Regions from separate parts of the Actinomadura sp. NPDC049382 genome, predicted to be linked through region 3. Evidence: riboswitches for the same ligand, from Rfam matches in the RefSeq annotation. Region 3 holds a riboswitch; each other region holds the start of a gene.
What was found. A riboswitch is a leader RNA that binds a small molecule or an ion and turns the genes downstream of it on or off. The one in region 3 is predicted to bind thiamine pyrophosphate.
Positions count from the first base shown of each region.

Region 1: linked by a shared signal. The riboswitch ahead of AB0K34_RS17025 (cytosine permease) and the one ahead of thiO (glycine oxidase ThiO) in region 3 are both predicted to bind thiamine pyrophosphate.
Region 2: linked by a shared signal. The riboswitch ahead of thiC (phosphomethylpyrimidine synthase ThiC) and the one ahead of thiO (glycine oxidase ThiO) in region 3 are both predicted to bind thiamine pyrophosphate.

Region 1 covers NZ_JBFARO010000023.1:55,080-60,009, reverse strand. The annotation lists gene AB0K34_RS17030 (PAS domain-containing protein) at 1-488, opposite strand, end outside; gene AB0K34_RS17025 (cytosine permease) at 565-1,935, opposite strand; TPP riboswitch at 1,928-2,045, opposite strand; gene AB0K34_RS17020 (rhodanese-like domain-containing protein) at 2,101-2,436, opposite strand; gene AB0K34_RS17015 (SSI family serine proteinase inhibitor) at 2,484-2,945, shown strand; gene AB0K34_RS17010 (VOC family protein) at 3,034-3,375, opposite strand; gene AB0K34_RS17005 (ribbon-helix-helix protein, CopG family) at 3,377-3,556, opposite strand; gene AB0K34_RS17000 (FAD-binding oxidoreductase) at 3,661-4,930, shown strand, end outside.
Region 2 covers NZ_JBFARO010000132.1:14,373-19,302, forward strand. The annotation lists gene AB0K34_RS39410 (TetR/AcrR family transcriptional regulator) at 1-387, opposite strand, end outside; gene thiC (phosphomethylpyrimidine synthase ThiC) at 559-2,283, opposite strand; TPP riboswitch at 2,279-2,392, opposite strand; gene tsaA (tRNA (N6-threonylcarbamoyladenosine(37)-N6)-methyltransferase TrmO) at 2,481-2,903, shown strand; gene AB0K34_RS39425 (sensor histidine kinase) at 2,960-4,123, shown strand; gene AB0K34_RS39430 (CDP-alcohol phosphatidyltransferase family protein) at 4,326-4,930, shown strand, end outside.
Region 3 covers NZ_JBFARO010000172.1:3,571-8,500, reverse strand. The annotation lists gene AB0K34_RS42985 (thiazole synthase) at 126-905, opposite strand; gene thiS (sulfur carrier protein ThiS) at 902-1,102, opposite strand; gene thiO (glycine oxidase ThiO) at 1,099-2,226, opposite strand; TPP riboswitch at 2,216-2,328, opposite strand; gene AB0K34_RS42970 (FAD-dependent oxidoreductase) at 2,423-3,640, shown strand; gene AB0K34_RS42965 (Rv2175c family DNA-binding protein) at 3,719-4,093, shown strand; gene thiE (thiamine phosphate synthase) at 4,245-4,913, shown strand.

The sequences.
Region 1 (4,930 bases), on a different contig from region 3:
ACGACGTTCAGGTCCAGTTCGGCGTTGAGGTCGGCGACGATGTCGTTCAGCCGCCGGACGAGCCGGGCCCGCTCGGTCATGTGGTGCTGGACGATCTCGTCCTCCTCGACCGGGTGGTACACCCCCACCCAGCCGAGCAGCGTGCCGCCCGGGTCCTGCAGCAGGCTCGTGTCGATGCGCACGTCGATGAGGCGGCCGTCGCGGTGGAAGCGGCGGGTGGCGATCGAGATCTGCCCGCTGTCGCCCGGCCCGGCGGGCCGGGTGAGCAGCCGCTCCTGGACGGCGTTGTGCTCGGCCTTCAGCTCGTGCGGGACGATCGGCGGGACGCGCCCGATCATCTCCGCGGCGCTCCAGCCGAACATGCGCTCGGCCGCCGGGTTCCACACCGTGACCCGGTGCCGCTGGTCCACCGCCACGATCGCGTCGGCGGCGCTCTCGATGACGGCCCGCGCGATCGGATCGTGGACGTGCTCGTACACGTCTGTCATCGTGCCACCGGACTCCGGCGCGGCGCCGGGTAACTTGCATCGAAAATTGCCACGGGAACCTTACCTTCTGGTAAGGCTACCGCCTGGTAAGCCTCCCGATGAGGAGCGCGGCCGCGCCCGCGACCAGGAACGACAGCAGCGAGGCGCTCATCCAGCTCTGCGGCGTGAAGTGCACCGCCTCCTGGACGTCCCGCCAGAAGCCCGCCCAGTGCTCGACCGTGCCCGGGTTGATCAGCTGGTAGACCGCGAACCCGACGGCCCAGGCCGCGATCATCCCCCAGCGGGACGGCGCCCGCCGCGACACGTCCCACCCGTCCAGCTCGGCCTCCTTACTGCCCGAGGTCCGGCGGCGGCCGAGGAAGAAGTCGGCGGCGAGGACGCCCAGCATCGGCACGAACACCGACCCGATCAGCGTGAGGAAGCCCGCGTAGTCGCCGATGTCCAGGACGAGCGCGAGGACGGTGATGCCGGCGCCGAGCGCGACGCTCAGCACCCGGCGGTCGGCGCGCGGGAACAGGTTCTGGATCGACACGGCGGTGGAGTAGGTGTCGGCGAACGACTGGTCCGCCTCCCGCAGCACGAAGATCGCGAAGAAGACCACGCCGAGCGTGGCGCCGAGGAACGGGTCGAAGATCCTGGTGCTGTCGCCCGCGACCAGCGCGAGCGCCAGCAGGCCGAGGACGTAGGCGATGATCTGCGTGACCGAGTAGCCGACGGACGCCGCGCCGAACGCCGCCCGCTCCGACCGCGAGTGCCGGGTGTAGTCGGCGGCGACCGGCACCCAGGAGATCGACACCGCGAGCGCGGCGTCCGCGCCGATCCAGAAGCCGCCCCACGAGCCCTCCGACAGGTCGGGCAGCGGCTGCCGGACGAGCTCCACGTAGAAGTAGACCAGCGCGATCCCCACCGCGACGGTGACGTACCGGCGCAGCAGCCGCACCGAGCCGAGCGGCCACACCGTCAGCACGGTCGTGATCACGCCGGCCGCGACGACGTAGCCCCAGCGCGGCACGCCGTCCCACAGCTCGCGGGCCGCGTCCGCGATGACGATCAGCTCGAACGTCCCCCAGCCGATGAGCTGCGCGATGTTCAGGACCGTCGGCGCGTACGACAGCCGGGCGCCGAACAGGCCGCGCAGCAGCACCATCGCGGGCTGCCCGGTGCGGGCGCCGGGGACGGCGGCGAGGCCGAGCATCAGCCCGCCGAGCGCCGTCCCGACGGCCATCGCGACGATGCCCGCCATGATGGAGATGGTCGGCCTGCCGTCGGCGTCCGGCGCGAGGACGGTGTAGGCGCCGGAGAAGGCCAGCAGGCTGACGCCGAGGTTGGCCCAGAAGGCGCTCTGGTCCCAGAACCCGAGGACCTTGGGGGCGGGCTCGTCGAGGGTGAAGGGGGCCTCGTTGGCGGGCGGCTCGCCCTGAGGGCGCCGTTCGACGTCGGACGTCACGGGACACGCTCCCTACGCCGGCATTACCCGGACAGGTTCATGCGGTCGGCGGCGCCCTGCTGGCCGCCCTCTCAGCCCGGCTTGTGGCCCGAGCTCCCGCGGTTATCGGTCAGACCTGATCGTACAACCGCCCGTCGCGCCCCAGAAGGGGGCATACGGTACGGATCACGCCACGAACGGCGGCCGGCCGCCGGCGCCCTCCATGGGCCGCCCGGCCTCCGCCCAGCTCTGCATCCCGCCGTCGACGTTCTTGGCCAGCCAGCCCGCCTGGTTGAGCGCCACCGTCACCTGCGCCGACCGCACCCCGGACCGGCAGATCACGAACACCTCCCGGTCGCGCGGGACCTCCCCGGCCCGGTCGCCCAGCTGCCGCATCGGGATGTGGACCGCCTCGGGCGCGTGCCCGGCGTCCCACTCGTCCTGCTCCCGGACGTCCAGCAGGTAGCCGTCCTGCGGGACGTCGGCGGCACCGACCGCCGGTACGTCTTCCCCGAAATTCATCACACCCCCCATGGAACCGCGCGAACCGGCCCCGCGTCGAATCACGCATGCGGTATCGGACGCTCCTGTTCGCCGCGCCCGGCGTGGCCATGCTCCTGACCCTGGCCGCCTGCGGTGACGAACAGGCCAACGGAAATCCCGCCGCGGAGCCTTCGGGCACCACGTCCGTGCAGCCCTCCGGCACCCCGGCGGACACGCTCACCATCACCGTCAGGGCCTCCGCGGAGGCCCCCGCCAAGACCTGGACGCTGACCTGCGATCCTCCAGGCGGTACCCATCCGAAGGCCGCCGACGCGTGCGCGGCCCTGACCAAGGCCAAGGAACCCTTCAAGCCCGTCCCCAAGGACCAGATGTGCACCAAGATCTACGGCGGCCCTGAGATCGCCACGGTCAAGGGCACCTGGCAGGACAAGCCGATCGACACGAAGTTCACCCGCCAGGACGGCTGCCAGCTCCACCGCTGGACGCAAGTGGCCCCCGTCTTCGGCAACGTCCCGAAGGTCCGCTGAACCAGCCATCCCCGTTCCGGCTAGGTTCCCCACCCCAGGCCCCGGCCCGACCGCCGGGGCCTGACCACTTCAGGGGTTCCCGGACCGGTCAGTTCTTGGGGGCCTGCAGGCTCCACAGGCGCCCGTCGGGGTCCCGGACGGTCATCTCCCGGGTCCCGTAGTGAGTGTCCTCGAACGGGGTGACCACCTCGACGCCCGGTTCGGCGGCGAACCGGTCCGCGTCCGGCACCTTCAGCGCGATCTGCACGCCCGGCTCCCGGTCCTCGGGGACCTCCACGACGACGACGTAGGCCCCGTCGCCGTTGCGGAACACGCCGGAGCCGTCGCCGGCGGTCACGTCGAGCTCGAACCCCAGCGCCTGGAAGAAGCCCGCGGTCCTCCCCCAGTTGCGGGTCTCCAGGAAGACCGCCTCGATCCCTTCGGTCGCCATGTCAGGACTCCTTTCCGGAAGAGCGCCGCTCCCGGCCGCCGGCGTCGTCGAGGTAGAGGCGCAGCGCCTCGGCGACCAGGGCCGACAACGACATGCCCGTCTCGATCGCGTGGTGCTTGACCTGCCTGATCAGCCCGATCGGCAGGTACACGTTGAACTGCTTGACGTCCTCGTCGCCCATGGCGGCGATGCTAGCATCCTAGCCTGCTAGCAAGCTAAGGCGTACGGACGTCCCGGTCCGCGACCGGGGGCCGGCGGCCGGGCGTCCGGGTGAAGGAGGCCGGTATGACGAGGGGCGACCTGCGAGGAGCGGTCAAGGGCCGGGTGTGGCGGCGGGGCGATGACGGCTTCGACGCGGCGCGCAGGGCCTGGAACCTGACGGTCGAGCAGCCGGTGGCGGCCGTGGTGGAGGCCGCGGACGCCGAGGACGTGGCGGCGCTGGTCCGCTACGCGCGGCGGTCGGGCCTGGCGGTGACCGCCCAGGCCGGCGGCCATGACGCCTCGGGTGACGTGGAGGGCGTGATCCTGCTGCGCACCGGCCGGCTGGACGGGGTGCGGGTGCGCCCGTCCGAACGGGTGGCCGAGGTGGGCGCGGGGGTCGGCTGGGGGCGGGTGCTGGCGGAGGCCGGGCCCCACGGCCTGACCGGGCTGGCGGGCAGCTCACCGGTGGTCAACGTGACCGGCTACACGCTGGGCGGGGGGCTCTCCTGGTTCGGCCGCAAGCACGGCTGGGCCGCCGACAGCGTCCGCGCCTTCGACATCGTGGACGCCGACGGGAACCGGGCCCGGGTGACCGGCGCGTCCGACGCCGAGCTGTTCTGGGGGCTGAGAGGCGGCGGAGGCGACTTCGCCCTGGTCACGTCGCTGGAGTTCGATCTGCATCCGGCGCCGCACCTGTACGGCGGGAGGGTGGTCTGGCCGGACGCGCGCGGCGGAGCGGTGTTCGAGGTCTTCCGGCAGATCACCGACGCGGCGCCGCCCGAGCTGACCGTCTGGTTCAGCCGGTTCGCGTTCCCCGGCGCCCCGCCCATGGTGGCGCTGGACATGACCTACCTGGGGGATCCGGACGAGGGCGCGGCGCTCGTGCGCGGCCTCGACGCGATCGACGGCGTGATCAGCGACAACCGCGGGCCGCTGGCGGTGGCCGACCTGGGCGACGTCGCCGGCGAGCCGACCGCTCCATCCTCCGGGCTGCCCCGCGCGGAGCTGCTGACGCACCTGGACGAGGGGCTGGTCACCGAGCCGATCGACCCGCTGATCTCCATCCAGATCCGGCATCTGGCCGGCGCGCTGGCCAAGCCCGGCGCCGGCGCGAGCGGAGCGCTGGACGAGCCGTACCTCCTCCAGATGACCGGCGTCGGCCCCGACCCGGACCTGGCGCACGCCACCCGCGCCCGCCAGCGCCGGCTCGTCGAGCGGTTCGGCGGCGCCATCACCGGGCGCAAGCCGTACACGCTGCTGACTCCTGAGGAGAGCGTGGCCGACGCCTTCCCCGAGCCGACCCTCGACCGCCTGCGCGAACTGAAGCGCGCCCGCGACCCGCAGAACGTCTTCC
Region 2 (4,930 bases), on a different contig from region 3:
CTCGTTCCGCAACGTCACCTCGTCCCGCAGCGACGCGACGGCCGGGGCGGCCAGCCCCTGGTACGCCGCCACCTGCGCGGCGAAGGCGCGCAGCCAGGTCAGCAGCGCCTCGCCGGGCGCGGGGTCGGCCAGGAGCTCGCGGGCCCTCGCGGCCAGTTCCGCGTAGCCGTCGGCGAGCAGCGCCTCCAGCAGGTGCTGGCGGGTGGGGAAGTGGCGGTAGAGCGTCCCGATGCCGACGCCGGCCTGCCGGGCGACGGCCTCCAGGGACGCCCCGGCCCCGTCGCGCTCGAAGATCTCGCGGGCCGCGGCGAGCAGCCGCGCCCGGTTGCGGCGCACGTCGGCGCGCATCGCGCGCGCGGGGGCCTTCGGCGTGTCGTCGCTGGTCACGTGAGTGGTCGGTCCTTTCCCGGCGGGGACGGGCCTGCGGCGATTCGGGGGGATCCGCGGCTTTGGAACGGTCCCTTGATACTAGCCGCGCCGCGCACCCCGGGCCCCGCCGGGATGCGCGGGCCCGCCGCGGAACGGTCCGCGCCGGGCCCGCGCCGACCTGCGCTTACATCAGGACGGGCCGGGCGACAGGGGCAGCTGCACCCGCCCGCCGGCGGCCCGGAACTCCGCCGCCTTCTCGCGCATTCCCGCTTCGAGCGCGGCCTCGCCGTCCAGCCCGCGCTCGTCGGCGTACCGCCGGACGTCCCGGGTGATCTTCATCGAGCAGAAGTGCGGGCCGCACATCGAGCAGAAGTGCGCGGTCTTCGCCGGCGCCGCCGGCAGCGTCGCGTCGTGGAACGCGCGGGCGGTGTCCGGGTCGAGCGAGAGGTTGAACTGGTCCTCCCAGCGGAAGTCGAACCGCGCGTCCGACAGCGCGTCGTCCCACGCCTGCGCGCCCGGATGCCCTTTGGCCAGGTCGGCGGCGTGCGCCGCGATCTTGTAGGCGATGACGCCGGCCTTGACGTCCTCGCGGTCCGGCAGCCCGAGGTGCTCCTTCGGGGTGACGTAGCAGAGCATCGCCGTGCCGTGCCAGCCGATCATCGCGGCGCCGATCGCCGAGGTGATGTGGTCGTAGCCGGGCGCGATGTCGGTGGTCAGCGGCCCGAGCGTGTAGAACGGCGCGCCGTCGCACCACTCCTGCTGCCGGTCCACGTTCTCCTTGATCTTGTGCATCGGGACGTGGCCCGGCCCCTCGTTCATCACCTGGTTGCCGTACTCGGCCGCGATCCTCGTCAGCTCGCCCTGCGTGCGCAGCTCGGCGAACTGCGCCTCGTCGTTGGCGTCGGCGATGGAGCCGGGGCGCAGCCCGTCCCCGAGCGACCAGGTGACGTCGTAGGCGGCGAAGATCTCGCACAGCTCCCGGAAGCGGGTGTAGAGGAAGTTCTCCTCGTGGTGCGCCAGGCACCACGCCGCCATGATCGAGCCGCCCCGGGACACGATCCCGGTCTTGCGGCGCGCCGTCAGCGGCACGTACCGCAGCAGCACCCCGGCGTGGACGGTCATGTAGTCGACGCCCTGCTCGGCCTGCTCGACCACCGTGTCCCGGAAGACCTCCCAGGTCAGCTCCGCCGGGTCGCCGCCGACCTTCTCGACCGCCTGGTACAGCGGGACGGTTCCGACCGGGACCGGCGAGTTCCGCAGGATCCACTCCCGCGTGGTGTGGATGTCCCGCCCGGTCGACAGGTCCATGACCGTGTCGGCGCCCCACCGGGTCGCCCACGTCATCTTCTCGACCTCGTCCTCGATCGACGACGCCACCGCCGAGTTGCCGATGTTGGCGTTCACCTTCACCAGGAAGTTCCGGCCGATGACCATCGGCTCGGCCTCCGGGTGGTTGACGTTCGCGGGCAGCACAGCCCGCCCGGCCGCCAGCTCGTCCCGGACGAACTCCGGCCGCACCCCCTCCCGCAGGGCGGCGAACTCCATCTCCGGCGTGATCTCGCCGCGCGCCGCGTACGCGCGCTGCGTCACCGCTCCGCCGGTCGCGCGCCGCGGCCGCCGCGGCAGGACGTCCTCCCGGACGGGCGCCGCCTTCCGCCCGTCGTCCTCCGGCCGCACCGCCCGCCCCTCGTACGGGGCGGTGTCGCCGCGCTCGGCGATCCACGGCTCCCGCAGCGCGGGCAGCCCCCGGCGGACGTCCGTCCGCTGCTCCGGATCGGTGTACGGCCCTGACGTGTCGTACAGGACGACGACGTCGCCGTTGGTGAGCGGCACCTCCCGCATCGGGACCCGCACGTCCGGGCGCGAGCCCTGCAGGTAGGTCTTGCGGGCGGCTGGAACCACACGTTGTGTCATGACGACTCGATCTCTCCCTACGCCGGCATTACCCGGTCAGGTTCATGCGGTCAGCGGCCGTCTCAGCCGCTATCTCAGCCCGGTTCGCCGGACCCCCGCGATCTGTCGCCCCCGACGCTAACCCGGACGGCCCCCGTTGCCGCAACCGGCCGGGCCGGGGTAGAACGCGCCCGCGCGACGACTGAGAGGATCGGGGCATGATCGACTCTCACCAGGAGTTCGCGCTCACCCCGGTCGGCCGCGTCTCGTCCACGCTGACGGACCGGGCGTCGGCCCCCAAGCAGGGCGCCGAGGGCGCGCCCGAGGCGTGGCTGGTCTTCGAGCCGGCCGTGCTCCCGGCGCTGGACGGCCTCAGCCCGGGCGACCGGGTCTTCGTGCTGACCTGGCTGCACCTGTCGCCCCGCGACGTCCTGCGCGTGCACCCGCGCGACGACCCGTCCACCCCGATGCGCGGCGTGTTCGCCACCCGGTCCCCGGACCGCCCCAACCCGATCGGGCTCCACCCCGTGGAGATCCTGGAGGTGGAGGGCGGCCGCGTGCGCGTCCGCGACCTGGAGGCCCTGGACGGCACCCCGATCCTGGACGTCAAGCCGATCCTCGCCCGGGAAGCGGGCGCATAGCCCCGCCCCGCCAGGGGCGGTGTGCGCTGATCGCGGAGGTCGGGGAAGATGGACGGGTGGTGACGCTGCCCCGGTTGAACGCGACGGTCTCGGACGCCGTGCTCGCGGCGGTGCTCGCGGGGGTCGCGGCCGCCGCCGCGGTGGCCTGGCCCGGCGTCCGGGAACTGGACGCGGTCGGCGCGCTGCTGCTGGTCGCGGCGCACGCGCCGCTCGCGGTGATCAGGCGGTGGCCGGCGCCGGGGCTGGTGGCCCTGGTCGTGCTCGTGCTGCCCTACCACCTGGCCCAGTACCAGCACCACGCGCTCGTGCCCGCCGAGGTGATCGCGCTGTTCGCCTACGCGGTCCTCGGGCGCCGGGTGCGGGTCGTCCTCAGCGTCGTGGCGTTCCTGCTGGCCGTGTGCGTGATCGGGATGGCGATGCGGGCGGGCGGCAGCTCGGTCCGCGAGCAGGTCGCGGTCATCGAGGCCGTGGTGTCGGTGGTGATCGCCGTCCAGGTGTGGCGGGTGCACCGCGCGCGGCTCGCGACCATCACCGAGCGGGCCGAGCGGGCCGAGCGCACCCGCGAGGAGGAGGCGCGGCGGCGGGTCGCCGAGGAGCGGCTGCGGATCGCCCGCGATCTGCACGACCTCCTCGCGCACAGCATCACGCTGATCGGCGTGCAGGCGGGCGCGGCGGCCCACCTCGTGCGCGGCGACCGGCCGCTCGACCGGGCGGAGCTGGCCGACGCGCTCGGTTCGATCGCGGCCACCTGCCGCGACGCCCGCACCGAGCTGCGCGGCACCCTGCAGGTCCTGCGCGGCACCGACGTCGGCTCGTCCGGGGCGCTGCCCGGACCGGACGGCATCGCCGACCTCGTGCGGGCCGCGCGCGCCAGCGGGATCGACGTGGAGCTGTCGGACGGCGGCCTCGCGGCCGGGCTGCCGCCGGAGGTCGGCGTCGCCGCGTACCGGATCGTCCAGGAGGCCCTGACCAACATTGTCAAGCACGCCGCCGCGAAGCGCGCCACGGTGACCCTGGAGCGGGATGCCGGCGGCCTCCTCGTCCGGGTCGCCGACGACGGCCGCGGGCCCTCCGGGGCCGCGCCGGACGGCTTCGGCATCCTCGGGATGATCGAGCGGGCGCGCAGCGTCGGCGGCACGCTCGACGCGGGTCCGGGGGAGCGCGGCGGGTTCGTGGTCACGGCGGTCCTTCCGCTGGCCGACGCGGTCAGCCCGCGGTGACCGGCGCCGGGCCGGGCGGGCGCCGCGGCGGGGGCTTCGCCCCGCTCGACCCGTCCGCCGGGAACCTCCCGACTCGGCTGGCCGGTGCCGGAACGGTGCCGCCGGCGGGCACCCTCGGTTCAGGGGCCGGACGCCATCGGGGGCTTTCAACCCCTTACCGGTAGGGTCAGGATCAAGGGGACCAGGGGAGGCGAACGCGTCGGTGAGCACAGTGCGAGAGGCCCCGCAGGACCGGATATTCACGGTGCCCAACGTCCTCAGCATGGCGCGGCTGGTGGGCGTCCCGCTGTTCCTGTGGCTCGTCCTCGCCGAGGCGGACTGGTGGGCGCTCGGCGTGCTGGTGTTCGCCGGCCTGTCCGACTGGCTGGACGGCAAGCTGGCGCGGGCGCTGAACCAGACGAGCAAGCTCGGGATGGTGCTCGACCCCGCCGCCGACCGGCTCTACATCCTCGCCACGCTCGTCGGGCTGACCATCCGCGACATCATCCCGCTCTGGCTGGTGGTCGTGCTGGTCGCGCGGGAGTTCGCGATCCTGCCGATCGCGCCGATCATCCGGCGGCTCGGGTACGGCGGCACGCTGCCCGTCCATTTCATCGGCAAGGCGGGCACCATGTGCCTGCTGTACGCGTTCCCGCTGCTGCTTCTGGGCGACCACGACGGCGGCGCGGGGACGGCGGCGAAGGTCGCCGGATGGTCCTTCGCCATCTGGGGGACGGGCCTGTACTGGTGGGCCGCCGTCCTCTACTGGGCGCAGACGCGGCAACTGGTGCTGGCCGGCCGCGCCGCGCCCCCGTCCCCGGGTGCGGA
Region 3 (4,930 bases):
GGTCGTTTCCATGAACACCGAAATGACGTGCCAGGTTGCGGCATGTCCGGGGTGAACGGACCCAGTTTGGTAAGGCGCAGGTTTCAGGTCCAGCGAATACTTCTATAGGCGACGCTTTAGCCCTGCTACGAAGTGGCGAGCCCCTCGAACGGCGAGGACGCCTGCGCGTAGCGGCGCTTCGGGATGCGCCCGGCCAGCCGCGCGAGCCGCCCCGCCTCGACCGCGTACCGCATCGCCGCGGCCATCCGGGCGGGGTCCTGTGCGCGGGTGACCGCGGTCGCCAGCAGCACGGCGTCGCAGCCCAGCTCCATGGCCAGCGCGGCGTCGGACGCGGTGCCGAGCCCGGCGTCCAGGATCACCGGGACGGTCGCCCGCTCGACGATCAGCTCGATGTTGTGCGGGTTGCGGATGCCGAGGCCGGACCCGATCGGGGAGCCGAGCGGCATCACCGCGGCGCAGCCGAGCTGCTCCAGCCGGTGCGCCAGCACCGGGTCGTCGTTGGTGTACGGCAGCACGGTGAAGCCGTCGTCGACGAGCTGCTCGGCGGCCTCCACCAGCTCGATCGGGTCGGGCAGCAGCGTGCGCTCGTCCGCGATCACCTCCAGCTTGACCCAGTCCGTGCCGAGCGCCTCGCGGGCGAGCTTGGCGGTGAGCACGGCCTCCCCGGCGGTGAAGCAGCCCGCCGTGTTCGGCAGCACCCGGATGCCGCACTCCTTGAGGACGTCCAGCACCGAGCCCCGCGCGGACGGGTCGACCCGCCGCATCGCGACCGTGGTCAGCGCCGTCCCGGACGCGGTCAGCGCCTCCCGCAGCACGTGCATGCTCGGCGCCCCGCCCGTGCCCATGATCAGCCGCGAGTCCAGTTCCTCTCCCGCGATGACCAGCGTGTCCTTCTGCACCCTCAGCCTCCTTGGACGGCGGTCAGCACTTCCAGCCGGTCGCCGTCGCGCAGCGGCGTGGTCTCCCACGCGGAGCGGCGGACGACCTCGTCGTTCAGCGCGGCGGCCACGCCGGTCCGCGCGGCGGTCACCGACGCGATCACCTCGGCCACGCTCGCGGCCTCGGCCAGCTCGCGCGGCTCGCCGTTGACGGTCACCTTCATGACGGCACCTCGGAGAAGCGGTCCGGGGCGAACGGCCCCGCGACCTCGGGGACGGGACGGTCCAGCAGCATGGCGGACAGGACGTCGGCGCTGACCGGGGCCAGCAGGACGCCGTTGCGGAAGTGCCCGGTGCCGAGGAGGAGGCCGGGGAGGGCGGACGGCCCCATCAGCGGCGCGTTGTCCGGGGAGCCGGGCCGCAGCCCGGCGGTGACCTCGGCGAACTCCAGCTCGGTGATGCCGGGCAGCAGCTCGCGGGCGTCGCGCAGCAGCTCCCACAGGCCGCCCGCGGTGACCCGCGTGTCGAAGCCGAGCTCCTCCTGGGTGGCGCCGAGGACGATCTCGCCGTCCGCGCGCGGCACCAGGTACACCGACGAGCCCTTCACCAGGCCGCGGGTGGTGCGGCGCAGGAACGGGACACGGGTGCGGAGCCGGATCACCTGGCCCTTCACGGGGCGGACCGGCGGCACGCTGCCGGGCGGCAGCCCCTCCAGGTCGCCGGACCACGGACCGGCGGCGAGCAGCACCTTGTCCGCGCGCAGCACCGTCCCGTCCTCCAGCCCGACTCCGGCCGCCGCGTCGCCCTCCACGACGATCCGGGCGGCCCGCTGCCGGACGAGCCGCACGCCGGTCCGCTCGCAGGCCGCGAGCAGGGCCGCGGTGAGCCGGCGCGGGTCGATGGAGCCGTCGGAGGGGGCGAGCAGCCCGCCGCGCACGCCGGGCGCGAGCATCGGCTCCGCCCGCCGGCTCTCCCGGCCGGTCAGCGCCTCGGCGGGGATGCCGAGGCTCTCCTGGAAGCGGCGCAGGTCGTCGAGGTACTTCAGGTCGTCGGCGTCGAACGCGACCTGCAGCAGCCCGTCCGTGCGGTAGCCGGTGCCGCGGCCGGTCAGTTCCTCCAGTTCGGCGACGAAGGCGCCGTAGCGGTCGCGGGAGGCGAGGCCGAGCCGCAGCAGCGGCTCCTCGCCGTAGGTCAGCTCGCTGACGGGGGTGAGCATGCCCGCCGCCACCGACGAGGCGCCGCTCGCGGGGGACGGGTCGACCAGGGTGACCCCGCCGCCCGCCGCCGCGGCGGTCCGCCAGGCGGTGGCGAGGCCGATGACCCCCGCCCCGACGATCACGATCTCCATGCGCGCTCCCTTCGCCGGCATGATCCGGATCAGGTCCGGCGGTCGGCGGCCCGCTCAGCCGCCCTCTCAGCCCGGTCGCACCGGACTCCCGCGCTCTGTCACGTTTTACCTGTTCCCTACCTTACGACCTCGATCGCGTCCCCCAACTCCTGGACAGGTGTCCACCCGAAATCGGCGGCGCATTAGGCTGCCCTTCATGGACAGGGTCATCGTCGTGGGTGGCGGGCTGGCCGGCGTGCGCGCCGTGGAAGCCCTGCGCAGCAAGGGGTACGAGGGCGCGCTGACGCTCGTGTCGGCCGAGCGTGAGCGGCCGTACGACCGGCCGCCGCTGTCGAAGGCCGTCCTCGCGGGCGACTCCGACGACACGACGGTCGACGCCGACTGGGACGCGCTGCGCTGCGACCTGCTGCTCGGCGAGCGCGCGACCGCGCTGCGGCCCGCCGCGCCGGGGCGCGGCGGGGTGCTCGCCACCACCGCGGGCGACCTGCCGTTCGACGGGCTGGTCATCGCGACCGGCGCCACCCCCGTCACCCTGCCGGGGGAGGGCCGCCAGCACGTGCTGCGGACCATCGGCGACTCCCGCGACCTGCGGTCCCGGCTGACCGGGGGCGCCCGGATCGTGATCGTCGGCGCGGGCTGGATCGGCGCCGAGGTCGCGACCACCGCCGCGAAGAAGGGCTGCCGCGTCACCGTCGTGGAGGCCGCCGACACGCCCCTCGCCAACGCGATCGGCCCCGAGGTCGGCGCGCTGACCGCCCCCTGGTACGCCGAGGCGGGCGTCGAGCTGCGCACCGGCGTGAAGGTCGCCGAGGTCGAGCCCGGCGGCCTCGCCCTCGCCGGCGGCGGCCGGATCGAGGCCGACGAGGTCGTGGTCGGCGTCGGCGTCCGCCCGGAGGTGTCCTGGCTGGCGGGCTCCGGGCTGCTGGTCGAGCGCGGCGTGGTCACCGACGGCGCGTTCCGCGTCTACGAGGGCGAGGAGGAGCCCGGCGCCCTCCGCCCGGACATCGTGGCGGTCGGCGACTGCGCCGCCTGGTGGTCGGCGCGCTACGGCCGCCGGCTCCTCGTCGAGCACTGGGACACCGCCCTCAACGCCCCCGAGACCGCCGCGGCGACCCTCCTCGGCGCGGACGCCCGCTACGACGCCGCCCCCTACTTCTGGTCCGAGCAGTTCGGCCGCATGGTGCAGTACGCGGGCAGCCACGTCGCGTCCGAGCGGCTCGTCCACCGCGGCGACCCGTCCGGCCGGAAGTGGGCGGTGGCGTGGCTGACCGGCGACCGGCTCGACGCGATCCTCACCGTCGACCGGCCCCGCGACCTGGTGCAGGCGCGGCGGGTGATCGCCGCCGGCACGCCGGTGGACCCGGCGGCGATCGCCGACCCGGACGTGCCCGTCCGGCAGGCCGTTCGCGGATAGCGATCGGCGGCGGCGGGCAACGGCTGTCCAGGGGGTTTGAGGCTTCCGAAGGCGTGGTAGCAAGGGGGCGTGACGCAGATGCACGCAACCGTTGACAGCGCACTCGACCCCCGGACCGACGCCCTCGCCGGCGACTGGCTCACCCTCCGCGAGACCGCCGAACGGCTCGGGATCCGGCCCAACCGGATCAAGCAGCTCATCCACGAGCACCGGATCCTCGCGGTGCGCCGGGAGGGGCAGCCGATGGTGCCCGCGGCGTTCATCAAGGACGGCCAGGTCATCAAGGGCCTGCCCGGCACGCTGACGCTGCTGTCGGACGCCGGGTTCGACGACGTCGAGACGATCCGCTGGCTGTTCACCGCCGACGACACGCTGCCCGGCACGCCGGTGGACGCGCTCACCGAGAACCGGGGGACCGAGGTCCGCCGCCGCGCCCAAGCCCTCGCCTTCTAGCCCCGCCCAGTTCAGGACCCTCGCCTTCCCGCCCCGGCGGCGCCGCCGGGACGCGCACATGACACGATCGCGGGGACGCGCGGCGGAACCACCGCCGCGCGGCCCCGCGATCCAGCCGTGATCTGAGCTTGTGAAAGGACGTGCCCCGGCCGTGTCCAGGCATCTCCCCTCCGAACGCGCCGTCGCGCTGCGCGCCCGGCTCGGCCGGGCCCGCCTCTACCTGTGCACCGACGCGCGGGAGCGGCAGGGCGACCTGCCGGAGTTCCTGGACGCCGTCCTCGCGAACGGCGTCGACATCGTCCAGCTCCGCCAGAAGGGCCTGGAGGCCCGGCAGGAGCTGGCCCACCTGGAGGTCTTCCGGGCGGCCTGCGAGCGGCACGGCGCGCTGCTCGCCGTCAACGACCGGGCCGACGTGGCCCACGCCGTCCGCGCCGACGTGCTGCACCTCGGCCAGGACGACCTGCCGGTGCCCGCCGCCCGCGAGATCGTCGGCGGCGACGTGCTGATCGGCCGGTCCACGCACTCCGGCGAGCAGGCGTCGGCGGCGGCCGCCGAGCCCGGCGCCGACTACTTCTGCGCGGGCCCGGTGTGGCCCACCCCGACCAAGCCCGGCCGTCCCGCGCCCGGCCCGAAGCTGCTGGAGTACGTGGCGGCGCAGCGGCCGTCGCGGCCCTGGTTCGCGATCGGCGGCATCGACCTCGGCACCCTCGACGCGGTGCTGGCCGCGGGCGCGACCCGCGTCGTCGTGGTGCGGGCGATCACCGAGGCGGACGACCCCGGCGCCGCCGCCGCGGAGTTCGCGCGCCGGCTCGCGACCTGAGCGTTCCGAGGCCGGTG